4 regions of the Streptomyces sp. NPDC059256 genome follow, and region 4 is predicted to be linked to each of the others. Evidence: riboswitches for the same ligand, from Rfam matches in the RefSeq annotation. Region 4 holds a riboswitch; each other region holds the start of a gene.
The links. A riboswitch is a leader RNA that binds a small molecule or an ion and turns the genes downstream of it on or off. The one in region 4 is predicted to bind cyclic di-AMP.
Positions count from the first base shown of each region.

Region 1: it holds a riboswitch for cyclic di-AMP, as region 4 does, so the genes downstream of both, ACFXJL_RS19615 (LysM peptidoglycan-binding domain-containing M23 family metallopeptidase) here and ACFXJL_RS04590 (M23 family metallopeptidase) in region 4, are expected to answer to the same signal.
Region 2: it holds a riboswitch for cyclic di-AMP, as region 4 does, so the genes downstream of both, ACFXJL_RS25015 (transglycosylase SLT domain-containing protein) here and ACFXJL_RS04590 (M23 family metallopeptidase) in region 4, are expected to answer to the same signal.
Region 3: it holds a riboswitch for cyclic di-AMP, as region 4 does, so the genes downstream of both, ACFXJL_RS13400 (transglycosylase family protein) here and ACFXJL_RS04590 (M23 family metallopeptidase) in region 4, are expected to answer to the same signal.

Region 1 is NZ_JBHYZO010000008.1:64,081-71,269, forward strand. Features, by position in the region: gene ACFXJL_RS19590 (STM4014 family protein) at 1-652, shown strand, start outside; gene ACFXJL_RS19595 (STM4013/SEN3800 family hydrolase) at 723-1,538, shown strand; gene ACFXJL_RS19600 (STM4012 family radical SAM protein) at 1,535-2,914, shown strand; gene ACFXJL_RS19605 (STM4011 family radical SAM protein) at 2,923-3,849, shown strand; gene ACFXJL_RS19610 (SGNH/GDSL hydrolase family protein) at 3,948-4,712, opposite strand; gene ACFXJL_RS19615 (LysM peptidoglycan-binding domain-containing M23 family metallopeptidase) at 4,942-5,964, opposite strand; cyclic di-AMP (ydaO/yuaA leader) riboswitch at 5,968-6,146, opposite strand; gene ACFXJL_RS19620 (tyrosine-protein phosphatase) at 6,563-7,189, shown strand, end outside.
Region 2 is NZ_JBHYZO010000013.1:127,844-135,032, reverse strand. Features, by position in the region: gene ACFXJL_RS25020 (HEXXH motif domain-containing protein) at 1-385, shown strand, start outside; gene ACFXJL_RS25015 (transglycosylase SLT domain-containing protein) at 569-1,333, opposite strand; cyclic di-AMP (ydaO/yuaA leader) riboswitch at 1,337-1,493, opposite strand; gene ACFXJL_RS25010 (MarR family transcriptional regulator) at 2,126-2,617, opposite strand; gene ACFXJL_RS25005 (DHA2 family efflux MFS transporter permease subunit) at 2,728-4,341, shown strand; gene ACFXJL_RS25000 (pyridoxamine 5'-phosphate oxidase family protein) at 4,414-5,094, opposite strand; gene ACFXJL_RS24995 (M4 family metallopeptidase) at 5,346-7,189, opposite strand, start outside.
Region 3 is NZ_JBHYZO010000004.1:433,337-440,525, forward strand. Features, by position in the region: gene helR (RNA polymerase recycling motor ATPase HelR) at 1-585, shown strand, start outside; gene ACFXJL_RS13380 (SurA N-terminal domain-containing protein) at 1,035-1,682, shown strand; gene ACFXJL_RS13385 (nucleoside triphosphate pyrophosphohydrolase) at 1,836-2,810, shown strand; gene ACFXJL_RS13390 (cytochrome P450) at 3,266-4,483, shown strand; gene ACFXJL_RS13395 (transglycosylase family protein) at 4,596-5,570, shown strand; cyclic di-AMP (ydaO/yuaA leader) riboswitch at 5,836-6,009, shown strand; gene ACFXJL_RS13400 (transglycosylase family protein) at 6,014-6,712, shown strand.
Region 4 is NZ_JBHYZO010000002.1:16,440-23,628, forward strand. Features, by position in the region: gene lhgO (L-2-hydroxyglutarate oxidase) at 1-642, shown strand, start outside; gene trmB (tRNA (guanosine(46)-N7)-methyltransferase TrmB) at 882-1,682, shown strand; gene ACFXJL_RS04575 (DUF6069 family protein) at 1,765-2,235, opposite strand; gene ACFXJL_RS04580 (TetR/AcrR family transcriptional regulator) at 2,232-2,843, opposite strand; gene ACFXJL_RS04585 (PrsW family intramembrane metalloprotease) at 3,263-4,558, shown strand; gene ACFXJL_RS04590 (M23 family metallopeptidase) at 5,008-6,030, opposite strand; cyclic di-AMP (ydaO/yuaA leader) riboswitch at 6,042-6,198, opposite strand; gene ACFXJL_RS04595 (PP2C family protein-serine/threonine phosphatase) at 6,715-7,189, opposite strand, start outside.

The DNA.
Region 1 (7,189 bases), on a different contig from region 4:
GGTCCAAGCGACCACCTCGGTCGAACGTGACGACTCGGGTCGGCTGTACAACTCGCTGAGGGTGCGCCGCTACCGGACGGAAGGGGAAGTGGCGGCGCTGGTCGACACCTTGGCTCCGGACGGCCTGCACATCGAGCGTTGGGTCCCCAAGGCATCCCAGGACGGGCGGACCGCAGATCTGCGGGTCGTCGTCACCGCCGGCCGCGCCACGCACGCGGTCGTACGGACCAGTCGCTCCCCCATGACCAATCTCCACCTCGGCGGCGCCCGCGGCGATCTGGCCGCGGCACGCATCGCCGTCGAGAGGGCGGGCGGGGAGTGGGCCGGGGCGCTGCGACTGTGCGAAGAGGCCGCGTCCGCCTTCCCCGGCTCACTGCGGGTCGGGGTCGACCTCCTACCCGCATCGGACTGGCGGAGCTTTTCCATCGGTGAGGTCAACGCCTTCGGTGATCTACTGCCCGGTCTGACCGGTCTACCCGGTAGCGGGGCCGAGTCCGAGGACACCTACGGCGCCCAGCTCACCGCCGTGCGGATGCGCTGCGCAACCCGCTCCCGGCCCACCGACACCGTCGACGAACCACCGGCGCCCACCACAACGGTGTCGCGCAACACAGCGCCCCGTAGGACGAGGAACCACCGTGCCCACGCCTGACACCGCCGTCGTACCCCCACCCGTACCCCCCGCGAGCGCGGAAGGCGCCGCTCGGCCCGACGACCCGGACATGAACGACGTCGTCGGACGCGACGACATCCTGTTCCTGACGTTGGACACCCTGCGCCATGATGTCGCCGCCGAACTCTGTGCAGCGGGCCGCACACCCCATCTCGCCCGCTTGCTACCGGGCGGCACCTGGCAGCGGCGACACGCCCCCGGGAACTTCACCTACGCGTCCCACCAGGCCATGTTTGCGGGGTTCCTCCCGACGCCTGCCGAGCCCGGCCCCCATCCGCGGCTCTTCGCCGCCCGCTTCGCCGGGAGCGAGACGACCGAGCGGCGGACGTTCGTCTTCGACGCGCCCGACCTCGTCTCCGGGCTCGCCGGAGCCGGGTACCGCACGGTGTGCATCGGTGGCGTCGGCTTCTTCAACCAGCAGGGGCCGCTCGGCTCCGTGCTGCCCGGCCTGTTCCAGGAGAGCCACTGGGAGCCGGAGTTCGGGGTGACCTCGCCGGTGTCGTTCGAGGCCCAGATCGAGCGCGCCGAAGAGGTGGTCGCGGCCCTGTCGCCCGATCAGCGCCTGTTCCTCTTCATCAATGTCCCCGCACTGCACCAGCCCAACTGGTTCCATCTGCCGGGCGCCACCGAGCAGTCCGGGGACACCCGCGAATCCCATGCCGCGGCGCTGGAGTACGTGGACCGTCACATCGGGCGGCTGTTCACGACGGTTCGCAGCCGCCGCCGTTGCTTCGTCATCATCTGCTCCGACCATGGCACCACCTACGGCGACGACGGCTACACCGGCCACCGCCTCGGCCACGAAGCCGTCTGGACCGTGCCGTACGCCCACTTCTTCCTTGAGTCCGACGAGGCACCCGCATGAGCACTCCCCTGGTCACACCCCGCCCCTACCAGAGTTATGTCTACGCCTATCCGCACAAGACGGCCTACCGCAGGCTCGCCGAGCATCCCCGTCTGCGCGACGCATGGGCGGCGGAGCCGACCGACGCCCTCTCCCTCTATCTGCACATCCCGTTCTGCGAGATCCGCTGCGGCTTCTGCAATCTGTTCACCCGCATCGGCGCTCCCGACGAGCTCACCACCCGTTACCTCGATGCGCTCGACCGCCAGGCGACGGCGGTGCGCGACGCCTTGGGCGACAGCGCGCCCGTGCGGTTCGCTGCGGCAGCGTTCGGCGGTGGCACACCCACCTTCCTCACCGCGGGAGAGTTGGAGCGGCTCTGCGACATCGCCGAGAAGCGCATGGGGGCCGAACTGGCAGCGATACCCCTGTCCGTGGAGGCATCCCCTGCCACGGCCACCGCGGATCGACTCGCCGTACTCGCGGAGCGCGGCACAACGCGGCTCAGCATCGGCGTCCAGAGCTTCAGCGACTCGGAGGCGAAGGCGGCCGTCCGTCCACAGCGCCGGGCCGAGGTCGAAGCCGCTCTCGGCCGCATCCGGGACGCGCGCATCCCCGTGCTCAACATCGATCTGATCTACGGCATCGACGGTCAGACGGAGGACAGTTGGCGTCACTCGCTGGATGCGGCGCTCGCCTGGCGGCCCGAGGAGCTCTACCTCTATCCGCTGTACGTCCGGCCCATGACCGGTCTCGACCGGCGCGGCCCCACCGGCACGGGGCAGGCGAGCGACCCACACCCACCGGGGCACCTGAACGGCGACGCCGCCTGGGACGAGCAGCGGCTCCGGTTGTACCGCCAGGGCCGCGACCATCTTCTCGACCAAGGCTATGAGCAGGTGTCGATGCGTATGTTCCGCCGTCCCGACGCGCCCCATCAGGGGGCGGACGACTACGCGTGCCAGACCGACGGAATGATCGGACTCGGCTGCGGAGCCCGTTCGTACACCTCCGAGTTGCACTACTCCTTCGACTACGCGGTGCGGCCCGGTGAAGTGCGTTCCATCATCGACGACTACACGCGGACCGAGAACTTCGACCATGCCGAGTTCGGCTACCGCATCGACGGGACGGAGGCACGTCGTCGCCATCTGTTGCAATCGCTGCTCCAGGCGGAGGGCATGGACACGGCCGACTACCGGGAGCGGTTCGGGTGCGATCCCGTCGATGACTTCGCCGCCGAGTTGGGCCGCTTCGCCGCACTCGGTTGGTTGGAGAGCGGAACGCCCGGGCGGATGAAGCTCAGTGCGGAAGGGCTGGCGCACTCGGACGCGCTGGGGCCGGAGCTCTTCTCCCCGGCGGTTCGCACGGCCATGGCGGAGTACGAGTCCAAATGAGCGGTCCGATGGATCTGACCCTGCTCTACCGGGGTCCGCTGGCCTCCTGTGACTACGACTGCCCCTACTGCCCGTTCGCCAAGCGCCGCGACACCCCCCAGCAACTGCGCACCGACCGGGCTGCGCTGGAACGATTCACCACCTGGGTGTCCCAGCAGGGCGACGATCGGCTGTCGGTCCTGTTCACACCCTGGGGCGAGGGTCTGGTGCGCTCCTGGTACCGGCGCGCCCTCGTCGAACTCTCCCAACTGCCACAGGTGCACAGGGTGGCGATCCAGACCAATCTCAGCTGCCGCACCGATTGGCTCGCCGAAGCGGACCTCACCACCCTTGCGCTGTGGTGCACCTACCACCCGGGGCAGACCCCCTACGAGCGGTTCCTCGGCAAGTGCGAGGACCTGGCCGGGCTCGGCGTCCGATTCAGCGTGGGCATCGTCGGCGTACCGGAGCACCTCGACCATGCGCGAGAACTGCGCGCAGCCCTGCCCGATCACGTCTACCTCTGGGTCAACGCGGCGGAGGGACACACGTACACGGACGCCGAAGCAGCGCAGTGGACGGAACTCGACCCTCTCTTCGCCTACAGCCGCCGTGCGCACCGATCGGTCGGGCTGCCATGCCGGACCGGGGAGTCCGTCGTGTCCGTCGACGGCGACGGCACGGTACGGCGCTGCCACTTCGTCCCCGCGGAGTTGGGCAACCTCTACGACGGCTCCTACCGCGAGGCGCTGCGCCCGCGCCCGTGTCCCCTCGCGGTGTGCGACTGCCACATCGGATACGTCCACCTGGAGTCGCTGCCCTTGTACGACGTCTTCGCCGGAGGGGTGTTGGAGCGGATCCCGGCCTCGCCCGCCCCGGGGCGACGGCCTCCGGGCCGGGCGATCCTGCGTTCGCGGGATGCCGATGCCGGGCCGCCTGCCGGACAGACCAGGTGACCGTGGCGGCCCGGTGCAGGGACCACTCCGCAGTCGGGACCGCAACGGAAAAGGTGGAGGACCTGTTCCATGGTCGGAGGCCGGGCGGTGGGGGCGGGTTACAGGGGCAGCAGATCGGGGCGCTTGGCCTCGATGTGGTCGCCCGAGCTCTCGCCGCGGAGCCTGCGGCCGATCCAGGGCGCCAGATGCTCGCGTGCCCAGTAGATGTCGTCCCGCCGCACCTCCAATGTGCCGCGTCGCGGTAGTGGGGGCCAGGGCTGGTCCGGGTCGTTGGTGACGTCGAGTCCCAGCACCTGGGCGGCGCGCACCGCGACCCTGGCGTGTCCGTCGGGCGACAGATGCAGCCGGTCGGTGTCCCAGGCGCGACGGTCCTGGACGGACTTCAAGGACCACAGGTCGAGTACCGGACAGCCGTGTCGGTCGGCGATCGCCCGAACGTGCGCTGTGTACGTGGCGACCTTGCCCCGCAGATGGCGCAGTACCGGCATCCCCCGGGTGTCGAAACCGGTGGTCACCATGACCGTGCCCACCGCGTCGGTGAGGTCGGCAACCGCCCGTTCCAGTCGCTCGGCGACGTCGTCCGGGTCGCTGCCCGGCCGGATGATGTCGTTCCCTCCGGCACAGAACGTCACCAGGTCCGGGGCGAGTTCCTTCGCGCGGGGCACCTGTTCGGCGACGATCTGGTCGAGGAGTCTGCCGCGCACGGCGAGATTCGCGTAACGGAAGGTGTGTTGCGGCATTCGGTCACCGAGAAGCGCGGCGAATCGATCCGCCCAGCCGATGAAGGTTCCGTCGGGTGCCGGGTCCCCGACCCCTTCCGTGAAGCTGTCGCCGATCGCCGCGTACGACGCGAATGTATTCATGCTCCCTGTTCCCGAATCGCCTGCCACGACCACTCATCTTGTCCTCCGCGATGTGACCTACGCGACCGTAAGGAGAGGTTGACGCCGGGTGATCTATGCCACCAGGAAAAGGGCGCATCCCTGGGAATGCGAGGAAGTCCCCGTTTCGCGGCTGCGAAACGGGGACTTCCTCGTGCTGGTGGTGCCGGGGGTCGCACGCGACCTCCGGCACCGGGTCAGGGCGACTCGATCAGAGCGAGACGCCGTGCTGACGCAGGTACGACACCGGGTCGACGTCGGAGCCGTAGCCGGGGCTGGTGCGGATCTCGAAGTGGAGGTGCGGACCACTGGAGTTTCCGGTGGAACCGACCGCGCCGATCTGCTGTCCACCGCTCACGCTCTGCCCCGAGGAGACCGAGAGGGAGGACAGGTGTGCGTACTGCGAGTACTTGCCGTCGGTGTGCTGGATGACGACCTCGTTGCCGTAGGCGCCGCTCCAGCCTGCCGAGACGACGGTGCCGGGGCCGACCGAGCGCACGATGGTGCCGGTGGCGGCAGCGAAGTCGATGCCGGTGTGGTAGCCGCTGGACCACATGGCGCCCGAGACCTTGTAGGAGGTGCTGACACCGACCGCGGAGAGCGGGCTGGCCCAGCCGGAGCCGGTGGCCTCGCTGGAGGACTCGGCGGCGGTGGAGGTCTGGGCGGCGGACGACTGGGCCACCGGGGCCTCATCGTCCTTCTTGACCTCGGCCTCGACCTTGGCGGGACGCTCCTGCTTCGGCTCGACCTTGGCGGGACGCTCCTGCTTCGACTCGGCGGCAACCTTGGGCTTGGCCGGCGCGACGGGCTTGCTCTCAGCCGTCTTCGACTCGGACGTCTTGGACTCGGCGGCGGACGCGCCACCGATGGTGAGCTTGAGGCCGGGGTGGATCAGTGAGGGGTTCTCGCCGACCGCGTCACGGTTGTCGGCGTAGAGCTGCTGCCAGCCACCGTCGACCCGGTGCTCCTGCGCGATCTTGGAAAGGTAGTCGCCCGCGACGACCCGATAGGTGACCTGAGTGGCCACCCGCTCGGCGGGCGCCGTCGCGGGTGCGGTGGTGGTGGCGGCCGAGGCGACCACGGGTGCCGCGACGGGGGCGGTCTGCTCGGCGGCGAAGGCGTTCGTGGCGCCCATCAACGGAAGGGCGATGGCTGCGCCACCGGTGCCGGCGGCAACGATTCCCCGGGTGATGGTGCTGGTCCTGGTACGGCGGTGCTTACCCTTTGCGGGCATGGCGCATTTCCTCTCCGGCGCCTACGAGGTGAGCTGTCGGGTTCGAGCTGGAGATGCCCGGCCGCACTTCTGCGCGACTTCACCCCAAGCCGTCCGGAAATCCGGATCGGCGTACTACCTGGGTCCCCCGCTCCTGCCACGCGTGGATGTGGATGAATTCCGGGCGGCGGCAGGATTAGGCGATCCGTCCGGAGTTCCGTGACCGTAATCGAGCCCTCTTCAGGCAAACAAGCCGGGCCCTTTTCTGATCAATGACAAAGGTCACGACGGGGGGAATTTCCCGTAACACTCCGTGGAAGGCGATGTGGCAACTCCCGCCGCCCCGTCGGGAATCCTCTGCGGTGCGCCGCAACTGAGGGTCACCACTATGATCCCGCTCACGAGCGGGCCCTCAGCCACTCGACAGGCAGGACATCCAACCACCGAAGTACCCAATTCGGACAGAAGCAGCCCGGGCGTCCCTCACAGGTAATGGGTGGAACAATCAGTTCCCAACAGAGATCACACAAAATGATCATCTGATGAGCGAATGTCGTATCGTCGAGAACACGCCAATGTCGGCGAGCGGCGCCGACGGCAGTGACCCTCAGGAGCCTCTGTGACGCAGCAGCTGCCGCCGCAGGTCCCGTCCATCGAGCCGGAACTGACCGGAGTACGGAACTTCCGGGACGTCGGCGGCCTGCCGGCCCTGGACGGACGTCGGGTGCGACATGGGCGGCTGTTCCGCAGCGGTCATCTGGCCCATGCGACCGGAAGCGATGCCGCGTTCCTGTCCTCGCTGGGACTGCACACGATCTTCGATTTCCGCAATGAGGCGGACATGCTGCTCGACGGTCCGGACATTCCCCTCCAGGGCGTGCGCAACCTCAATCTCCCGCTCAGTGACCCTGCGGACGGCGCGGAGTTCTGGCAGATGGTGCGCGACGGAGACATCGAGCAGTTGCGGTCCATCCTGGGGGACGGCCAGGCCGCGGCACGGATGTCCGACTCCTATCAGAGGATCATCACGGAACGCACCGGCGAGCACAGCAGGGTCCTGCACGCTCTCGCCGAGGACAGCGTTCCCGCGCTGATGCACTGCGCCGCGGGCAAGGACCGCGCCGGGCTCTCCATAGCCGTGTCGCTGCTGGCGGTCGGCGTGGAGCGGGACGCGATCGAGGCGGACTACCTCAAGTCCAACGACCCGCACCGGCGATACCGGGTGCACCGCAGTGATGCATCACCG
Region 2 (7,189 bases), on a different contig from region 4:
CGTCGTACGAGAATCGGGCGTACTCTTCTACGCGCCCTGGCGCGAGGACCCCCGCCCCCCGGGCGGGCTGCTGCACGGTGTGTACGCACACATGGGAGTGGCTCAGTTCTGGCGACGGCAGCGCCGGGCGTCGTTGGACAGAGCAACCGCCTGGCGGGCTGTGGTGGAGTTCGCGCGGTGGCGGGACGCCGCCAAGGAGGCCAACGAGACGCTGTTGGCGGGCGGATGTCTCACCGAAGCCGGGCGGAGGTTCGCCGAGCAGATGCGCAGCACACTCGCGGAACTGGCCCGGGAGCCGGTACCTCGTGCGGCGATGGCACGGGCGAGGGAACTCGGTGATGAGCACCGCGATCGCTGGCTCCTCGACCACGGTGCGCGGTGGTGAGGACTGCGGACTCCACTGCCCGGCGGCCAACTCGTCCTGCCTGCACCGGCAGGTGACTGCGCATGCGTGTCCTGTGGGTGTCGGCGTGGGAAACGCAGCGAGGCCCTGGAACCCGTGACAAGACGGATTCCAGGGCCTCAGCTGAGCAGTCTTCAATGAGCTGATGAAGCCTCAATAGGCGACCTAGTAGGCCCCGAAGACATTGTCGATCGAACCGTATCGGTCAGCTGCGTAGTTGCATGCGGCCGTGATGTTGGCGACCGGGTCATAGCTGTTTGTCGAAGTTCCGGGAACGTGGTAGGCGCGGAACGTCGGGTCAATGACCTGGAGGAGACCCTTGGAAGGGGTTCCGGCTATCGCGTTGGAGTCCCAGTTGTTGATCGCCAGAGGGTTGCCCGACGATTCACGAATGATGTTCCGGTGAATTCCCTCGTAGGTTCCCGGAATGCCGTGCTCGGCCATGACGGCAAGGGATTCCTTGATCCAGCCGTCGAGGTTGTTGGCGTAGGTCACAGCCGCGGCCGGGGCGCTGTACGCCACGGGCTCGGCAGCGATCGTGGCCGTCTTGGCAGTGCTTTCCGGGGCCTTGCTGCCGACCTTGCCAAGAGAGAGCTTGAGACCGGGGTGGATCAGCGAGGGATCGTCGCCGACGGCCTCGCGGTTCTGCTCGTACAGGCTCTCCCAGCCGCCGCTCAGCTGGTGGTCCGCCGCGATCTGGGAGAGGGAGTCACCCGCGACCACGGAGTACGTCTTGGCGGTGACCTGCTTGCTGACCTGCTGCTGGGCGATGACTGCCGGGGCGGCCTTGGTGCTGGTCGGCTGAGCCGCGTGGGCGGTGGCCGTGCCCAGGGCGGGGATGGCGAGCAGGGCCCCGCTTGCCCCGAGGACCATGAGGCCCTTGGCGATTGAACTGTTCTGCGGGCGGCGGTGCTTACCGAATGCAGGCATGGCGAATTTCCTCTCCGTCGCCTGCGAGGTGAGCTGTCGGATTCGGGCTGGAGATGCCCGGTCGCACACTGCGCGACTTCACCCCAAGCCGTTCCATTGCTGGACGGCGACTTACCTGGTTCCCCCGCTCCTGCCATACGTGAGTGAGTGGGATTTATTGGACGGTGGCAGGATTCGGCGGTCCGTCCGGATTCGAGGATGACCGTAGACGAGAGAACGGGAATGGAACAAGACTCGAATTCCGTTCGGATGGCTATTGGATCATTTCCTGCCTCGGAGCTCTCCCTTTTGGGATTTCGCCCGGATGCTCAACTTTCCTTCTGTGAAGGCGTTGTGGGGTTGCTAGGAAAGATCAATTCTTTGCCCTGCGTGACCCAAGTCACGCAATTTCTCGTTACCTGATAGAGATGATCCTTTGCGGGGCTTGCCCATTCAGTGTGGCGAGAGCCCTTAAGAGGGCAATTCAGACTTAATGGGGCAGATTCTTCGCGTCGTACGGGTGTGGCGTCGTGGCGGCGGGGGCTGGCGAGCAGGTGCGTGTCAGTGGCCCGACTCGATCCGGCAGGAAGTCTCGACGTCGCTCTGCGGGCGTCGGTCAGTCGCCTGTCGGCGGGGAGGGGCGGCGGCTCGTGGGGGTGTCCCGCCCGTCGCGCGGTGTGGGAACGGGTATGGGCGGGCAGCGCCGGCAGGTGGTCTGAATCCCGGACGGTCGAGCGGGCCGATGGGTCGGTGGCGGGAGTGGGCCGCGCCGGTGGTGGGGGCGTTGAAGTGCCGGCAGCCCCTCGTGGGCTGCTAACCCTCCGGGTGCTCGGTTCGAGGGTCGGCGTCCATGGTGGCCCTCAGCTGGGCGAGGATGCCTTGGAGTCGGTCGAGTAGCTCGGGTGGGTGCTCGGCCAGGATGGCGTCCTGTCGTGCGTTCACGGACTCGAAGAAGGACCGGGCGAGCTCTTTCGACTGGACGCTGGCGCGCAGGGTGACGATGCGGCGGTCGCTGTGCTCGCGGGAACGCGAGATGTAGCCCGCGCGTTCCAGGCGGTTCAGCAGGGTGGTCATGGCGCCCGATGTCAGGGAGATACGCCTGCTGAGCAGGGCGGGAGACAGCGGTGTGCCGGACTCCTCGGCCGAGGCGATCTCCAGCAGGGCGAAGGCGTCCGTGGAGTGCACGCCCAACGTCACGGCGAAGCGCCGGCCGAGTTCGGTGAAGCTCGCGCCGTAGGCGCGGAGCTCCTCCGCCAGTCGTTCCCGCTGGGCCGCGACACCGTCGGGCGTCATCGACTCCTCCATCGAGGCGCCTCCTCTGCTTCCTCGCGCCGACGAGCCATGACGACGCATTGACAACCTATCGTCGATCACATTACCTTCACCGCGAAGTTACTTTACGGTGGAGGTATCTAGTGGTTGCTCCTTCTTCCCCCGCCCGGCGTTGGCTCGGTCTGATCGCCATCGCGGCCGGTGTGGCCCTCATCGTGGTCGACACCACGATCGTCAATGTGATCGTCCCGCCGATGATCGAGGACATCGGCATCAGCTCGGTCCAGGTGCAGTGGATCCAGGAGTCCTACGCCATCGTCCTCGCGGCGCTGCTCCTGCTGGCGGGACGGTTCGCCGACCTCCTGGGTGCGCGTCGCGTCTTCATCGCGGGTGTGGTGGTGTTCGGCGCCACCAGCGTGGTGGCGGGGCTGGCGCCCACCGGTGAATGGTTGATCCTGGCCCGATTCCTCCAAGGGGTCGGCGCGGCCATGATCCTGCCCACCTCCCTGGCCCTACTGAACGCCACCTTCACGGGCAAGGAACGTGGGCAGGCGTTCGCCGTCTGGGGGTCGACCATCGGCGCCGCCGCCGCACTCGGCCCGCTGTTGGGCGGATGGCTCGCCGAGCACGCTTCGTGGCGGTGGGCCTTCGGCATCAACGTCCCCCTCTCGGCACTGATCGTGGCGGGTGCCTTCGCCTGGCTCGCCCCCTCGCCGCGCAGCCGTGGCCGGGTGGACGCGCTGAGTGGAGCGCTGTCCGTACTCGGGGTCGGGCTGTTGGCCTTCGGGCTCGTCGAAGGACGGACCTACGGCTGGATTACCGTCATTCGACCGCTGGAGATGTGGGGTTTCTCGTGGTCGAGTGGCCCCTCGCCCGCGCTGCTGGCGCTGGTGCTCTCGGTTCTGGTGCTCCAGGTCTTCTTCCGCAGGCAGAAGGCGCTCACTCGGGGCGACGGTGCGGGCGCCCTGATGGACGTCCGACTGTTCTCGATCGCCTCGTTCCGCAACGGCAATGTCGTCACCGTGATCATCGGGCTCGGTGAGTTCGGCATCATCGCGGTGCTCCCGCTCTGGCTCCAGTTCACCCTGGGGTACAGCGCGCTCCAAGCGGGGCTCGCCCTGGTCCCCCTTGCGGTGGGCAGTTTTGTGGCGAGCGGGGCGAGCTTCGGTATGACTGCCAAGGTCTCGCCGCTGGACCAGGTGCGCATCGGTCTGGTGTTGGAGGTGGTCGCGCTGGCTTGGCTCGGGCTGATGGCCGCCACGGATAGCTCATGGTGGTCCATCGCGCTGGTCCTCTTCCTGTACGGCATCGGCGTGGGCTTCGCCACGGCCCAGGTCACCCATGTCGTACTTGCCGAGGTTCCCGAGCGCAGTGCCGGACAGGCATCGGGTATGCAGAGCGCCTTCCGCGAACTCGGGGCGGCCCTGGGCATCGCCGTGCTCACCACGGTCTTCTTCACCACACTCAGTGCAGATCTACGGGCCAGTCTCACGCGCATCGAGGTGCCTGCCGCGCAGGCCGAGGAGTTCACCCGGGCCGTCACCGACAGTGCGGGAGCGGCGATCGGGCCCCTCGCGGCGGATCCGCGGACCGCTGCGGTCGCCGACGCGGCCGATGCCGCGATGACCTTGAGCATCTCCATCGGCAGCTATGTCGCGGCCGGATTGATTGCGCTCGGGTTGGTGGCGACCGTGCTCATCTCCCCTGCGCGACCGACGCGGGCCGTCCGGGAGCGCGCGGACACGGTGCGGAGCTGACTCCCGGCTCCCGTGTGTGGGGCGGGACCTCCGTGGTGGAACGGCGCCCCCTCGGGCTCTGCGCAGTGGGCGTCAGCCCAGGCGGGTGCCCGTACGCCCGAGGATGTGGGGCGGCGCGGAGATACCCGCATTGAGTGTGGAATCCGGCTGCGGCTCGCCGAAGGTGGTCACCAACGGCAGGGTGCCCGCCCACAGGCCGAGTGCGGCGTCCGGCCCGTCCCCGTCGTCCGGGTCTCCGGTACGGATCTTCACGGAGGCTTCCGCCAGGGAGAGGGCGAGGAGCGTGGTGGCGGCGAGCTCCTTCTTGTTGGGGCGGCGGGCGTAGTCCCACTGGCCGGGAGTGGCCTGCTCCGTCAGACATCGCAGGCCGGCCAGCTTCTCCTCGGGATCCACGACCACACGCGGTACGCCGTAGATCATGGCGCTGCGGTAGTTCACACCGTGCTCGAACACCGACCGGGCCAGTACCAGACCGTCCACCTGGGTGACCGTGACGCAGACGCTCGCATCCGGCGCGGCTATGAGGCTCCGGCTGGCGACGGAGCCGTGGAAGTACAGATGGAGGCCGTCAGCTCCGTACACGGTCGGCACGACCATCGTCTGACCGTCGAGGACCACACCGAAGTGGCACATGAAGCCCGAGCTCAACAGGGAGTCCAGAGCCTGGCGGTCGTTGCTCCCCTGGTCCCGCAGTCGGCGATGGCGGGTGCGTTCGGTCGTGGGCAGCTCGGGCGGCAGCGGGCTCTGCGTCACATCGGCTCTTTCATCGGACCGGATGGGCGGGCTCCTTGGCGGAGCCCGAAGGGTAGGGGCGACCTCTACTCTTTCGGTCAGATGCTAACGATATCGCTTGAGAATTTTCTAGATACAGTGGTAAATCGAAGCCAAGAATCGCTGAAACAACGAAATCCGTTGTCCCTGAGGTGGTCGCGAAGCTGCCGGGGAAGCCCGACGGTGGCCGGAGAGTAGATGCCTCCGGCCACCGTCGGTGTGCGGGTGATGCCTCAGAAGTACAACTTCCAGCTGTCGATGTACCCTGCCGCTCCCTCGTAGGGCCCCTGGGTCGCCCGGAGTTTCCAGACGCCGTTGGCGACCTCCGCGGAGGCGTCGACGGCGACCGTGCCCTGGTAGAGGTTCGGTCCTTCGATCCCGCCGTACGCACCCGCGATGGGGTAGACGGTCCCGTCGGGGGCGATCAGTTCCAGACTCGCCGAGTTGGCCAGCATGAGGTTCGTGTCGATCGTCAGGATGTTGGGGGCGTTGCCCGGTACCCCGCTGACCGTGATGGAGGAGGCAGCCTGGGCAGGGGTGCCGGTGAGGGGGTGGTCGGTGATGTTCTCGAACTCGGGCCCGGGGGGCCTCGGGGTCGGGTTCCCCGAGCGCTGGCCCACGTTCACCGCTCCCCAGGCATCCGTCACCCGCTGGTGGACCGTGGAGCCTGCTCCGTACAGATCGGCGGCGGCGGCGAGGGTCGCGGTACGTGCCCCCGCGTAGTTGGTGGTCGAGGTCATATAGACGGTGAGCGCCCGGTACCAGATCCGTTCGGCCGCGGCCCGGCCGATCCGGGCGACCGGCAGTCCGTCGTGCGTGGGGCTGTCGTACTGGACCCCGTTGACGGTCTTTGCGCCGCTGCCCTCGGACAGCAGGTAGAACCAGTGATTGGCCGGACCCGCCGTGTACCAGTCACGCCGGCCCGAGTCGATGCGGGGGTGCCAGTAGTCCGTGTGCATCGCGGTCTTGGACGGCCGGTCCATGTTGCGGACCATCCAGGGCCAACCCGTCGTGTCGACCTTCTCCTTGATGATGTAGTCGCCCGGGTCATGGTCGTTGTCCGCGTGGAACTCCACCGCGGTGGCGAAGATGTCACTGCTCGCCTCCGCCAGGCCGCCCGCCTCGCCGAAGTAGTACAGCTTCGCGGTCTGGGCGGTGAGGCCGTGTGCCCACTCGTGTGCGGTCACGTCGAGGGAGGTGTGCGGCGCGGTGCCGCCGTCGCCGTGGGTCACACAGAAACAGGAGTCCTGCCAGAACGCGCTGCGGTAGTCGGTTCCGTAGTGGATCCGGGAGGTTCCGCCGTCCCCGTCGTTTCGCAGCCCGTAGCGGTTGTGCTTCTCGGCGAAGTAGTCCCAGGTCACCTGAGCGCCATAGGCGGCGTCCACACCATCCGTCTGGCGGTTCGCGGCGGTTCCATCGCCCCAGACGTCGTCGGTGTCGGTCAGGACGGTACCGACCGCGTCCCACCCCCACTTTCCGTTGAGGTCGAGCGTACGGTGGCTGCCGCGCTCGGTGTCGGTGAGGTTGAAGAACGATCCGAAGCGGGAGCTGCCCACGGTGACCGGTCCACTGTGCTGACTGTGGCCGCTGCCCTTTCTCACCCCGTCGTAGCGGTGGAGCTCGGCGCCCGTCGTGCCATGGGTGATCACATGGAGTTCGCTGGGAGCCCCGTCGTCCTGGATGCCGTTGATCACGGTCTCCCAGGCCAGGACGGGCCGACCGGTGGCCGCCCACACCACCGCTCTCGGTGCGCCCGCGGGTGCCGTCTTCGCGATGCCGAACCCCTTGGCGCGGGCGAGCGAGGAACGGGTGGCGGAGGCAGCGGACCGTACGGGAGTGGTGCTCGGGACCGCGATCCGGGCCTGGGTCGCCCTGGTCACGCTCTTCACGGTGCCCGATGCAGTGGTGTGGACCACGAGGTCGCCACCGAGCACGGGAATGCCGTTGAAGGTGCGCTCGTAGCGGGTGTGGACGGTGCCGTCGGCGTCCCTGAGCACACTGCGCGGCACCAGCCGCTCCTTGCTACCCAGCCCGATGGCCCGTTCGGTTGCTGCTCGGTCGGCTCCGGCCCTCGCCA
Region 3 (7,189 bases), on a different contig from region 4:
CTCACCGGCCCGTTCGCACACATCGTCGTCGACGAGGCGCAGGAACTGACCGATGCGGAGTGGCAGATGCTGTTGCTGCGCTGCCCGTCCAGGAGCTTCACCATCGTCGGGGACCGTGCCCAGGCCAGACACGGATTCACGGAGTCATGGCAGGAACGGCTCAAGCGGATCGGACTCAGCCGGATCGAGCTGGCCTCCCTGAGCATCAACTACCGCACGCCGGAAGAGGTCATGGCGGAAGCCGAGCCGGTCATCCGGGCCGTGCTCCCGGACGCCAATGTGCCGACCTCCATCCGCAGCGGTGATCTCCCCGTCGTCCATGGATCGGTCAAGGAACTGGACTCGATCCTCGACTCGTGGCTCGCCGCGCACGACGACGGGATCGCCTGTGTCATCGGCGATCCCACGTTCCAGGAGACCTCCCGCATCCGGTCGCTGACCCCGCAGCTGGCGAAGGGCCTCGAATTCGACCTGGTCGTCCTCGTCGACCCGGAGGCGTTCGGGGACGGCATCGAAGGAGCGGTCGACCGCTATGTCGCCATGACCAGGGCCACCCAACAACTCGTCATCCTCACCAGTTCCTGACGGCGCCCGAGGCGATGGCTCCCGACAGTGCCCGATGCGCTGTGCGCAGCCATCGCCTCCCATCGCTCGCCATACATCGCCCACCACAAAGCCGGCCCCGGGCAGCGCTTCGGCAACGCCGGCCTCCCGAGCGCACCCTTCCGCAGCGCCCGCCGCCGGCCCCCGCACCCGGGTTGAGCAGCCATGTGAACGCCCGCGCGAAGCGCAGGGGGGAAGGACTGCGGCACCCCTGACGGCACCCCCGGAAGCGCTGTGTTCGTCGGCTGCGGGGGCGGCACGGCACGGCGAGCGGGAACGTACGACTCCAGAACGGTTCGAAACGGGAGCCCACCCTCGATCGTTGACCGAATCAGTGCCCGCGAAGAGGTGGCCCCGACCGCCCCGAACTGCCTAACATCATCACCGCTAGGACTTTGTGCATTGCCGCACAATCACGCCGGGAGGCTCCTTTGCACCGCCGCCGTCGCACCGCGATCATCGTCTCCGCCGCACTGCTCGTCGCTGCGCCACTGCTTGCGGCCTGTAGCAATGAGGCCCGCCCTGGCGCTGCCGCCGTCGTCGGTGGGGACCGGATCGAGGTCTCCACCGTCCAGGCGAGCGTGAAGGACGTACGGTCCGCGCAGGAGCGTGCTCCCGAGGCCGAACAGTTGATCAAGGGCACCGGTCAGCTCGGCCGCGCGAAGCTCTACGAGCTCATCGTCGCCGAGGTCGTGGAGCGCGCGGCCCACGACGCCGGGGTGAGCATCAGCCGCAAGGAGATCCAGGACGGCCGCGCCGCCTTCGTCCAGCAGGCCGGTGGCGAGGAGCAACTCGCCGCCATGTACCTCCAGCAGCGGGGAGTCGCCCCCGACCAGCTGAACGACGTGGTGCGCCGTGACATCCTCGTCGGCAAGCTGGCCACCGCGATCGGCGCGGCCAACACCCCCGAGGGTCAGCAGAAGCTCAACAAGGCATTCACCGTCGCAGCCAAGAAGCTGGACATCGACGTCAACCCCCGGTTCGGCGTCTGGGACAACCAGAAGCTCGAACTCGGTGACTACAAGGCTCCCTGGATCACTCAGGTCACCAAGGAGCAGCAGCCCGCCGAGACCGCCTAGCCGTTCTGCCGGATCTCATCGGGCTCCGGCCCGATGGGTCGGCGGAGCGAGCACGCCGGACGCCCGTCGGCCGGTGTGCGTACCGTTGGGTCTGCGTATCGTTGGACCGGCCTGGTCGGTGGGAGTGTCACCGACCCGGGGTAGGTTCGAGGGGTGACCACTGAACCCTCCGCCACCGGCCGCGTCGTCCTGCTGACCGCGAGCCACCGTGTGGCGCCCGGCCTGCTGTCCTGGCCCGCCTGGCACACCCTGCGGACCGCGGACCGTGTGCTGTGTGCGGACGGCGCGCATCCGCAGCTGCCCTATCTGCGCGAGGCAGGTGTCGCGGTGGAGATCGCCGCGCCTTCCGCGCGGGAAGTGGTCGACGCCTGCGCGGGTGGCGCATCCGTCGTGGTGCTGGCATCCGGTGAGGGCGAGTCCGCCCTGACTGACGGCCTCGCGCGGATCGCAGGATCGGGCCGGGAGTCGATGCCTGATCTGGAGCTGCTGCCCGGCTCCTACGACCTCCCCGGTGCCCGGCTGCTCGACCTGGTGCAGGTGATGGACCGCATTCGTGCCGAGTGCCCCTGGTCCTCGACCCGGACTCACCAGGGGCTCGCCAAGTACGGCATCGAGGAGGCGTACGAACTCGTCGAGGCCATCGAGGACGGCGACCGCGATGAACTGCGCGAAGAGCTGGGGGACGTTCTCCTCCAGGTCGTCTTCCACGCCCGCATCGCCCAGGAGGACGGCGAAGAGCCCTTCTCCATCGACGACGTCGCCGCGACCATCGTGGACAAGCTGATCCACCGCCACCCCCATGTCTTCGGCGACGCCAGTGCCGAGACCCCTGAGGACGTCAAGGCGCACTGGCTGCGGACGAAGGCGACGGAGAAGCAGCGCACGTCGATCACCGAAGGCGTGCCCCTCGGACAGCCGGGGTTGGCGCTCGCCGCGAAGCTCGTGTCCCGGGTGCGGACGGCAGGGCTCCAGGTGTCCGTGCCCCAGGGCGAGGGCATCGGATACGAGCTGCTCGCCCTGACCGTTGAGGCGGAGGCTGCGGGCGTCGACCCCGAGTCCGCCCTGCGCGCGGCTGCCCGTGTCTATCGGGACGCGATCCGCGAGGCGGAGCAGACCGCACAGCAGTAGCGCAGGACAGCAGCGGCGGCGGAAGACAGAGCAGGAGTAAGTACAGAGCAGGAGTAAGTACAGAGCGACAGCGCGGGGGACATTTCAGTACCGAGCAGTGGCGCGGGTGCGGGGTGTCGGGCGGCGCATCGGTGCGGACCGTGCTCAGTTCGGTCGGGTGGGGCGGATAACGTCGAGGGGTGAGTGACACCCCCGTGCCCGGCCCGCCGCCCCATCCCGCCGCCCGTTCTTCCGATGCCTCCGATCGCCCCTCGGGCACCGCCCGTGATGGCTCAGATCCGGACACTTTTTCCGACCAGGCGGCGAGGGCTCTGACCTCACGTCCGGGTTGTCCGGTTTCGGGCTCCTCCGTTTCACCGTCCGCGGCGACCGACGCTCCCCGCCATGGCGCCGACGCCGACGCCGACGCCGACACTGACACCGACGCGACCCCGGACGCTCCCACCGCGCCCGAGCTGTTCACCTGGGAGTTCGCCACCGACCCCTACCCCGCCTACGCCTGGCTGCGCGACCACGCGCCCGTTCATCGGACCCGACTGCCCAGCGGTGTGGAGGCATGGTTGGTGACCCGCTACGGCGATGCCCGACAGGCACTGGCGGACACCCGACTCTCCAAGAACCCCGCCCACCACGATGAGCCCGCACATGCAAAGGGGAAGACGGGCATCCCGGGCGAGCGCAAGGCCGAGCTGATGACCCATCTGCTCAACATCGACCCACCGGACCACACCCGACTGCGCCGGCTGGTGGCCAAGGCGTTCACTCCGCGCAGGGTCGCGGCCTTCGCCCCCCGCGTTCAGGAGCTGACGGACCGCCTGATCGACTCCTTCGCGGAGAAAGGGGAGGCAGACCTCATTCACGACTTCGCCTTCCCGCTGCCGATCTATGCGATCTGCGATCTGCTCGGGGTCCCCGCCGAGGACCAGGACGACTTCCGTGACTGGGCCGGCATGATGATCCGGCACGGCGGCGGGCCGCGCGGCGGGGTCGCCCGATCGGTCAAGAAGATGCGGACCTATCTGGCCGAGCTGATCCATCGCAAGCGCGAAGATCCTGGCGACGATCTGATCTCGGGCCTCATCCGGGCCAGCGACCACGGCGAGCACCTCTCCGAGAACGAAGCCGCGGCGATGGCCTTCATCCTGCTGTTCGCCGGGTTCGAGACGACGGTCAACCTCATCGGCAACGGCGTCTACGCCCTGCTGCGCCACCCCGAGCAACGTGAGCGCCTCCAGACGTCCCTTGCCGCGGGCGAAACCGGGCTGTTGGAAACCGGAGTTGAGGAGCTCCTGCGATACGACGGACCCGTGGAACTCGCCACCTGGCGATTTGCCACCGAGTCACTTGAGATCGGTGGCAAGCGGATTGGCGCGGGCGACCCCGTGTTGGTGGTGCTCGCGGCGGCTGACCGGGACCCGGAGCGGTTCGCGGAGCCGAACGTCCTCGATCTTTCCCGACGTGACAATCAGCACCTCGGATACGGCCACGGCATCCACTACTGCCTCGGTGCACCGCTCGCTCGACTTGAGGGCCAGACCGCGATCGCCACACTGCTGCGCAGGCTGCCCGATCTGCAACTCGCCGTGGATTCGTCAGATTTGCGCTGGCGTGGGGGTCTCATCATGCGTGGGCTGCGAACCCTTCCCGTTCAGTTCACATCCCGAAACATCTGACGAGCCATCAAAAACGTGACATTGACGTAATCTCAGCTGCATCGACTTGTGACAGACGTTCGAGTGCGGCTACGTTCTGCGCGTCCTCAGCAGTCTCGCGAAAGGCAACCGCATGCTCTCCGGGAATGGTCGACATCGCCGACCCCGTCAGGCTCCTGCACTCGTCGTCGCCGCCGGGGTGACGGGATCCGCCATCGCGATCCCGCTCCTCGGCGCGACCTCTGCGTCGGCAGTCGAAGCCACCGCGTGGGACAAGGTCGCGGAGTGTGAGACCGGGGGCCTGTGGAGCGCGGACACCGGCAACGGCTTCTACGGCGGTCTCCAGATGTCACAGGAGACCTGGAAGGCGTTCGGCGGGACGGAGTACGCCTCCCGTGCGGACCTCGCCACCCCCGCGCAGCAGAAGGCCATCGCGGAGAAGGTCGTCGACTCCGAGGGCATTCGGCCCTGGAGGGCGTGCGCGACCCTCGCCGGGGTCGAGGTGGCCCTCGACCCCACCGAGGCCGCCACCGCTCCGGCGAAGCCCGCAGGGGAGCCGAAGCCCTCGGCGGAGCCCACGGAGATCCCGAAGCCGTCCGCTTCGACCGGCACCACTCCCGCCAAGACCCCGGCGAAGACTCCGGCCCCGGCGAAGGGCACCCCGAGCGGTTCCGGGAAGGCGTCGCCGCAGTCCAGCCCGGCGCAGCCGGCCGGCGCCACGGGCAAGCACCGAGGCGAGGCATCGGCGGAGTCCAAGCCCGCCGCTTCCGCCACCGGTGAATCGACGGGCTCGGCCGCGCCGACCGAGCCGGTCGGCGACGCCGCGACGCCGCGGGAGACCGACAGCGCCCATCCCTCCCGGGGCGAGGGCGCCCGCTCGGAGCTCGGCACCACGGACGTGGGCGCCACGACCCCCGAGCAGCCCGGCACGGCCAGTGCCTCTCCCGGCTCGTACACCGTGCAGGCCGGCGACAACCTCTGGGCCATCGCCGAGAAGAACGAGCTGCCCGGTGGCTGGACCGCGCTCTACGAGGCCAACAAGGAGACGGTCGGCGACGAGCCCGATCTCATCCACCCTGGTCAGAGCCTCGATCTCGCCGCAAAGTAGCGGTTGTTAGTCATTGTTTGTCCCATTTTGACGAAGTGAGACAAGCGTCTCTTTGCTGTAATTCGCTCACCCGGCCCGCCGGAATCCTGCGTTCCGCGGCTGACCTGCGGAAATGCAAACCGTGTCCTTGGTGAGATGGGCGATTTCTCCCCGATGTTCGACTTTGAACATCGGGGAGAGTCATGCCTACGGTCTGAACCGCTCGCCACCGCGGGCACCGTCGACCGTCACGCCGAATCCTGCCGTCGGTCGGGGGGAGAACTCGTCGCTCAGAGCGCCGAAGGCAGGAGCGGGGGACCCAAGGTAAGTGCCGGTGAAGGCCGTTGGAGACGACGGTGGGAACCGGCTAGGGGTGAAGCCGTGCGCAAGGACGCACGGCCGGGCAACTCACTAGGCCCGAACCCGACAGCTCACCTCGTAGGCGTCGGTGAGGAGAAGACTCCATGCTGTTTTCCAGCAAGGCGAAGCACCGCCGCCCCAGCAAGGCCAGCCGACTCATGGCGCTCGCCGGTGTCACCGGTGTCGCCGTCGCCGCCCCGCTGATGGGCGCCACATCCGCCAGCGCCGCCACCGCTTCCGAGTGGGACAAGGTCGCCCAGTGCGAGTCCGGCGGCAACTGGTCCATCAACACCGGCAACGGCTACTACGGCGGCCTCCAGTTCTCCGCCTCCACCTGGGCGGCGTTCGGCGGCACGAAGTACGCCTCCACCGCCGACAAGGCGTCCAAGTCCCAGCAGATCGAGATCGCCGAGAAGGTCCTCGACGGCCAGGGCAAGGGCGCATGGCCGTCCTGTGGCGTCGGCCTGTCCAACGCTCCGTACGGTGGCGGCGCGGCCGAGGCCCCGCAGCCCAAGGCCGAGCCCAAGAAGCAGGCGCCCAAGGCCGAGCCCAAGCAGGAGCAGGCCCAGCCGCAGCGCGGCGAGGTCCCCACCACCCGCTCCGAGCGCGCCGAGGCTCCCGCCAAGGCCAAGGGCTTCCAGAAGGGCGACGGCGAGTACCAGGTCAAGGCCGGCGACACCCTGAGCAAGATCGCGGACGCCGAGCAGGTCGAAGGCGGCTGGGAGAAGCTCTACGAGCTCAACAAGGACGTCATCAGCGACGCCGACGTCATCTACGTGGGCCAGCAGCTCCACCTGAGCTGAGCCCCGACGGGAACGGGAGCGCCCTGAGCTGACTTCCGGTCGGGCCGATCGTCGACCGAGCCCCCACGAGGTCGTACGGACCGACCGAAGCCCCTTCGGGCCACCCGCGCCTTGTGCTCGGACCACTTCGGTGGAGCCCCGAGCACGAGGGCCCGGGTCCCGCGCCGATCCATCTCCCCCCGGGATCGGCACCGGACCTGACGCCCGCCCCGGCAGTTCGCCGGGTGTCGTAGGGCCGGCCGCCTTCTCCTGGCCGATCGCCCCCACACCCTGCGCCCCCGGTCGAGCCGCCCCTCGGCCCTTCCCCCGGGGCCCGAACGACCCCGGGTCGGTGCACTTCCCCCCAAGTGCGCCGGCCCGGGGTTCTCCATATCCCTCGTCATCCCTCGTCCCTCTCCATGCCGGCACCCGGTCGGGCCGCTCATACGGGACCCCAGGCCCAGCGCTGTAAAGAGGCCCAGCAGTTCATGGCGGCCG
Region 4 (7,189 bases):
GTGAAGACCTCCTCGGGGTCCGTTCTGCGAGCACGGGCGATGGTGAACTGTGCGGGGCTGTACTGCGACCGGTTGGCACAGCTCGCGGGCGACGACCCCGAGATGCGGATCGTCCCCTTCCGAGGGGAGTACTACGAGCTGACCGACCCCTCACTCGTCCGCGGCCTGGTCTATCCGGTACCGGATCCCGCCTTTCCGTTCCTGGGAGTCCATCTGACGCGCGGCGTCGACGGAGGGGTTCACGTGGGACCCAATGCGGTGCCGGCACTGGCCCGTGAGGGGTACGACTGGTCGACGGTACGGCCGCGGGAACTGGCCCAGACCCTGGCCTGGCCGGGCTCCTGGCGGATAGCGGGCAGGCACTGGCGGTACGGCGCGGGCGAGCTGCACCGCTCCTGGTCGACCTCGGCCTTCACCGCAGCGGTCCGCAGACTCCTGCCGGCGATCACCGAAGCCGGGCTGCGCCCCACCGCGGCGGGGGTCAGGGCCCAAGCGGTGCTCCGCGACGGCACCCTGGTGGACGACTTCCTGATCAAGGAATCCGTCCGTATCGTCCATGTGCTCAACGCCCCCTCCCCGGCGGCGACCGCCTCCCTGCCCATCGGCCGGGAGGTGGCCCGAAGGGTGCTGGCGCAGCTGTGATGTCCACCACGACGACGGTGGCGGGCGCTCCGGCCCGGCTCGGACCGGGCAGCCGCGACCGACGGGTTCGGCGATACCAGGCCGTGCACGGGGCAGGGACCCGCTGCCGGACAGCAGCCGCCCTGGGCCGCCAACGGGAGCAACGACCCAGGAGCAGCGGCAGGAGCGGCGCCCGGGTCCGGTGGGGAGTGGCCGAGGGCAGTGGGCAGCCGGGGAAGGGCACGTAGAATCGGCTCATTGTGTCCGAGCTTCGCCACCAGAACCCCAGCGCTCCCACCCCTCTTCGCGACCGCAGCGCGCCGCGATTTCCCGGTGGGCCCATCGCCGACCCCGCCGGCTCCCACCACGAACGGCGCATCCGCAGCTTCCAACCGCGGCGCAGCCGGGTCACCACCGGGCAGGGCGATGCGCTGAAGCGGCTCTGGCCCGACTGGGGCCTGGAGATCGACGGGCTTCGCGTCCTCGATCTGGTGGCGGTCTTCGGCGGGCTGCCGGTGGTCCTGGAGATCGGCTTCGGGATGGGTGAGGCGACCGCGCAGATGGCCGCCGCCGACCCCGGGACCGGGATACTCGCCGTCGATGTGCACACCCCCGGACAGGGAAATCTGCTGGGTCTCGCGGAGCGGAACGGGCTGTCCAACATCCGAGTGGCCAACGGTGACGCGATCATCCTCCTGCGGGAGATGCTCGCCCCGGACGCCCTCGACGGGGTGCGCGTCTACTTCCCCGACCCCTGGCCCAAGTCACGGCACCACAAGCGGCGTCTGATCCAGCCGGAGTTCCTCTCCTTGGCGGCCCAACGGCTCAAGCCCGGTGCGGTGCTCCACTGCGCCACGGACTGGGAGCCCTACGCCGAGCAGATGTTGGAAGTGCTCTCGGCACACCCGGACTTCGAGAACACCCAGCAGGACGGCGGGTACACGCCCCGGCCCGCGTTCCGGCCGTTGACCCGTTTCGAGTCGCAGGGGCTGAACAAGGGTCATGCGGTCCACGACCTGATGTTCCGCCGGGTCGAACGGATCGCGTCCCGGGGCGTCTAGCCACTCAGGGCCCGCTGGCCCCGGCCCGAACCGAAGCGTCAGATACTGCGCTTCACCGCGGTCGCTGCGGGCACTTCGGTGCTCATCCCGGGCCGTGCGACTGCCTGGCCGGGCCGTCCCCCTCCGGTGCTGTCGGTCGCGGTGTGCTCGGTGCTGACCGCGTCGCCGTGGCGGCGTCCTTTGTGCGCAGGCCCACGATCAGCGCCGCGGCCACTGCCAGATGCATCAGGGCCAGCGCTGTCCGGGTGCCGCCGTCCATGCCGTCTCCGGTCAACGGCAGGAAGGACAGGGCCAGTACGGCGACGGCCACGCCGGTCCAGAGGGCGCGGGCGCGCCGCAGCCAGAACCGCTCCAGGACGACCAGTAGTCCCCAACCGGCCAGGGCCGCCAGTAACGCGGCCAACACCACCGCCACCGCGCCGATGTCGAGTGTCTGCTCACCGTTGACGATCCGCAGCCGGTGCCCCAGTACCGGGTCCGCGACCAGCCACACCAGGAGTGGTGCCAGGACCGCGAGGCCCATGACCCCCCAACGTCCTCTGCGCGCGCTCACTTGGCGCCACCCCCGAGCGCGCCGTGGAGGAAGACCTCCACCAGTTCCTGTGTGGCCAGGTCCGGCTCGCCGTCCGTACGCGGCTGGGTGAAGAGCAGCCCGAAGAAGAGGGCCGCGATCTGCGTCGGCGGCCGGCGCAGCGTGGCCTCGTCGGGCTCCAGGAGATCCGCGAGCGCCTCGCAGATACGGGTCGTCGACTCATTGCGGGCCGCGCCGCGGACCGTGCCGGGGTGCTTGCCGCCTCGGTGCCCGAGTGAGCCGGCGATCGCTCCCATCCGGTCCAGGTGCGCCTGTAGCGCCTCGGCCGCCTCTGCGAGCCGGTCGGGCAGCGGCTGGGATACGTCGATGGCCCCGAGCTCGCGGATCGCGTGCTCGGGGGAGAACGCCTCAGCCAGGCATGCCTGGAGCAACTCGTCCTTGTCGGCGAAGACCCGGAAGATCGTGCCCTCGCCGATGCCCGCGGCGCGGGCGATCTTCGCGGTCGTCACGGCGTCGCCGTACTCGGCGATCAGCGGGATCGCGGTCTGGATGATCATCGCGCGCCGCTGCTCCGGCAACATACCGGGTGCGCGACGGCGGGTGGTCTGGTTCTCCTTGGGTGCTGTCATGCCAGAAGATTACGGAGTGAGCCCTCACTCCGTCAATGAGTGAGGGCTCACTCCGACCCCTTTCCTGGTGCTCGAATCGTCATCAACGGCAGCCCACCAACATCCACGACTACGGCTGGAGCACGAGGGAGATGCCCTTTCAGATCAGGCTGGTTACCGGGACCTGGTTGCCGGTTCCTGAAACAGCATCGCCAGGTGTCACCGCCCGTCGTTAGGGTCGTTGGGTGTCCGAGCCGCTCCCCCAGCACCAGCAACCACATCAACAGCCCCACCCCACCGCCCATCCGCCGCCGCGATGGGGGCCGGGGTCAGGGCCGCCCGGAGCTGCTCCCACACCCCCGTACACCGACCCGGCACCAACCGGCACCCCGTACCCGCCCGGGCCTCGCGCAGCGCACCCCACCGGGCAAGGGCCCGCGGTGCCTGCCTACGACCCGCGGCAGCCCGTGTTCGACGCCGTACCCGATCGTGCACGGTGGCGGTACAAGCCGCGCAACGCCTCCCGGCTGTGGCAGAGCAAGGCGGTCCGAGCCGGGATCCTGATCACCCTGCTCGCTCTCTGCGCACTCGTCATCCTGGCGCTGGTCCGCGAACAGACCGGAACGGAGGGCTTCCTGGTCGGACTCGGGCTCGCCACCCTTCCCGTACCCCTGTTGATCGCGGCCTTCCGCTGGCTGGACCGGGTGGAGCCTGGACCCTGGCGGAATCTGCTCTTCGCCTTCGCCTGGGGCGCCTTCGCCGCCGCGCTCGTCGCCATCACCGCGAACACCTTCGCCACCCGCTGGATCGCGACCGCCACCGCGGACCCCGCCAGCGCGGACACCTGGGGAGCGACCGTCGTGGCGCCGGTGGTGGAGGAGAGCGCGAAGGCCGTGGCGATCCTGCTGATCTTCATCTTCCGCCGCCGCGACTTCACCGGGATCGTCGACGGTGTCGTCGTGGCCGGCTTCACGTCGACGGGGTTCGCCTTCACCGAGAACATCCTCTACCTCGGCAACGCCTTCGGGGAGGACCAGGCCCTCGGCTCCTCGGGCTTCACCTCGGTGACCGCGGCGACCTTCTTCGTACGGATCGTCATGTCGCCCTTCGCCCATCCCCTGTTCACGGTGCTGACCGGCATCGGCTTCGGCATGGCCGCCCTCGCCACCCGCCGCCAGCGAATACGGCGGATCGCGCTGCCTCTGGTGGGGCTCGCCCTCTCGATGGGAGTGCACGCCCTGTGGAACGGTTCGGCCTCCCTCTTCGGACCGTGGGGCTTCTACGCCGTCTACGGCGCGTTCATGGTTCCCGCCTTCGGGTTGTTGACCTGGCTGACGATCTGGACGCGCCAACGGGAACTGCGCACCATCGCCACCGAACTGCCCGCCTATGCGACGGCCGGTTGGCTCGCGCCCGCCGAACCGCTCGCACTGGCTTCCATGAAGGCGCGCGGCATGGCACGGAACGTCGCTCGACGTGCCCAGGGCCCGGCTGCGGCGCATGCGGTCGCGGAGTACCAGCGGTTCGCGACATCGTTGGCGTTCTTGCGCCATCGAGCCAGGCGGGGCGCGGCGGGTGCCGACTTCATCGCCCGTGAACAGGAGTTGTTGCACCACATGTGGGAGCGCAAGGCGGTGGCGAGTCCGGCGCTGACCCATGCGGCGCGGGCGACGGGCAAGGTGTGGGTGCCACCGCCACACCGTGACTACGAGGGCTACAACCCCTATCGCGGCTGACCGCAACGCAACGCAGCGCTCTGCCCATGCCACTTGGCACTGGCACTGGCAACTCCACTGACACCGTGTCTGACAACGCCGACGATGACGCCGCTGTGGCCAACCGGCTCGGAGCACCAAGGGAGCCCGGCCGTCCGCTCGGAGGAAGAGGTGCGGTGCCGGTGCCCGATGGCGAAAAGACCGGCAGCCCTGGCGTCGGGGGGTGTGCGCCAGGGCTGCCGGAGTTCGGATACCGGCTGGGCAAGCCGGTGTGTGCGCCTTCAGGATGGCGCAGGGAGCTTGAGTGGACCTAGTGCCCCACTAGGGCTGACGGTCGTGGCCGCACCGCCCGCCAGGGCGGCTCGGGTACCACGACCCGATCCTCTGAACCGTCCGTGTCCATGGCGCGTTCGCCCCATCGATATGGACACGTGGACACGGTCACGGTCGCGGTCACCGCGAGCGGTGGCTCAGATCGTCAGACCCTTGCCGCGCAGCCAGGACAGCGGGTCGATGCCCGAACCACCGGGGGTCTTGACCTCAAGGTGGAGATGCGCGGCGCTGGCATTGCCGGTCGCGCCGACCCGGCCGATCAGCTGGCCCGTGCTCACCTTCGCGCCGGCGCTCACACTCATGGACGACATGTGCGCGTACATGACTTCGGTGCCGTCGTTCAGCTTGAGGATGACGTTGTAGCCGTACGAGTTGGACCAGCCGGCCGACTTGATGGTTCCGCTGGTGACGGCCTTGAGGGGAGTGCCGGTCGAGGCCGCGAGGTCAAGGCCGGTGTGCTGGCCCGAGGACCACATCGGACCGGACTGGCCGTAGCGAGCCGTGATCGTGTACGAGGAGAGGGGGAGCGAGAAGCTCTTGGCCAGCTTGGCCAGGCGCTCGGCCTCGGCCTTCTCCTTGGCTTCCGCTTCGGCCTTCTTCTTCGCATCGGCCGCCTTCTTCGCGGCCTTCTTCTCCGCGAGTTCCTCGGCCTTCTTCGCATCCTGTGCGGCCTTCGCCGCGGCGGCCTTCTCGGCGGCGAGCTTGGCCGCAGCGTCGGCGCTGGCCTGCTGCTGCTCGGCCTGCTGGAGGATGCGGGAGCGCAGTGCCTCTCCGGCACCGGCCTGCCCTGTGCTGACCTCCTGGCCTGCGAGCCCCATCGCCGCGTAGGAGGCGGACTCATCGACCTCCGGAGCGTCCTCGGAGCTCAGGGAGTCGGGAAGGCTCTCGGTGATGGCGTCGGGAAGCGATATGGAGACGGCGGGCTTGTTCTGGGCGGTGGCCATGCCACCGGCACCGACAGCCGCGATCACACCGACGCCGAGCACCGTGGAGCTACGGGCGAATCCGCCCCGCTGCTTCATGACCCGGTGCTTGTGGCGACCGCGCGGCCGGATGGTCTCCGCGGTGGGGTTCCACTCGCCGGTGGAGCGGGCTGCACCCTCTTCGCTGAAGACGCCGGATTTGAACGGTGCTTCCGGGGCAGGACTGTTAGACGCCACTGAGGCGTGCTCCTTTCCTTCCTTCTCGCCTACCGGGTTAGCTGACGGGTTCGGAGCAGGAAGGTCTCCTACGAGCGTCTTCGACCGCGAACTGCACGGCAGAATATGCCCGATTCACCCCAATTAGTGGTTCCCCGGTTCCCTTGCGGAATTCGGCGCATGAGCACGGCGCCGTCCTGACGACGGCTGGGACGACCGCGCTGCGTTATCGAACGTTAATAGACACCAGGACTTTATTCCAAGCTGTTCTGAGTGATCTTTAATCTCTTTGCCACAGACTTACCCGGACACAAGCGGCCGGATTCGGGCGACTTGAACCGGACAAGACGTGCGTCACACCCCTGGCGGTTCGTCAAATGTTATGCGCAGGGCTCCCCTTCAACTACGGAGAGTGCATGGGCTCGTGGTGCCTCTTCCCAGGGCCACCGGAAACAACCCACGGGCCGACGCGTCAACACGTCGAAACCGAGCCACTGAGCAACACCCAGCAACACCCAGCAGCTCCGCACAGCGCAACCGGGCACCCCGGCTACACCGGGTAGAACCGCGTCGCGCCGAGCAGTCGCCCTGATGAAGTCGCGCCAAGCAGTCGCCCTGACCGAACCCGACCCGCGGGTCGCCCCTGAGGGCCGAGAGGGGGCCTCCACGGGCACCCGGGGCTCTCTTAGCCGTGGGCCCGGGCCTTCAGAGGCCACGCCCCCGCCATACCGCACCACCTTCCGCCGGCCGGGCCAGCGCCAGCAGCGCCATATCGTCGAAGCTGCCCCCTCCGGTGTGTCTACGGACATCGTCGAGGAGTGCGTCGAGCAGTTCCCCCGGGCCGACGAACTGCCGTCCCGCCAGCCATACGGCGGGGTCATAGAACGTTCCCGCCCCGTCCCGTGCTTCGGAGAGACCGTCGGTGTAGAGCAGCAGGGTCGCCCCCGGCGGCAGCGGGTACTCCTCCGCCCGATCGGGCCAGGTCCCCAGATCGCCCATCGACAGCGGAAGGGCCGGCTCGGTCGGCGGGAGCCCCTCCAGTAGGCCGTCGGCGTACAGCATCAAGGGCTCGGGGTGCCCTCGGTTCACCATCCGGACGATGCCACCCCCGCGCGGGATCTCCGCCAGCACCGCCGTGGTGAACGTCTCCTTGGCGTCGAGGCTCTCCCGGCGGTTCGCC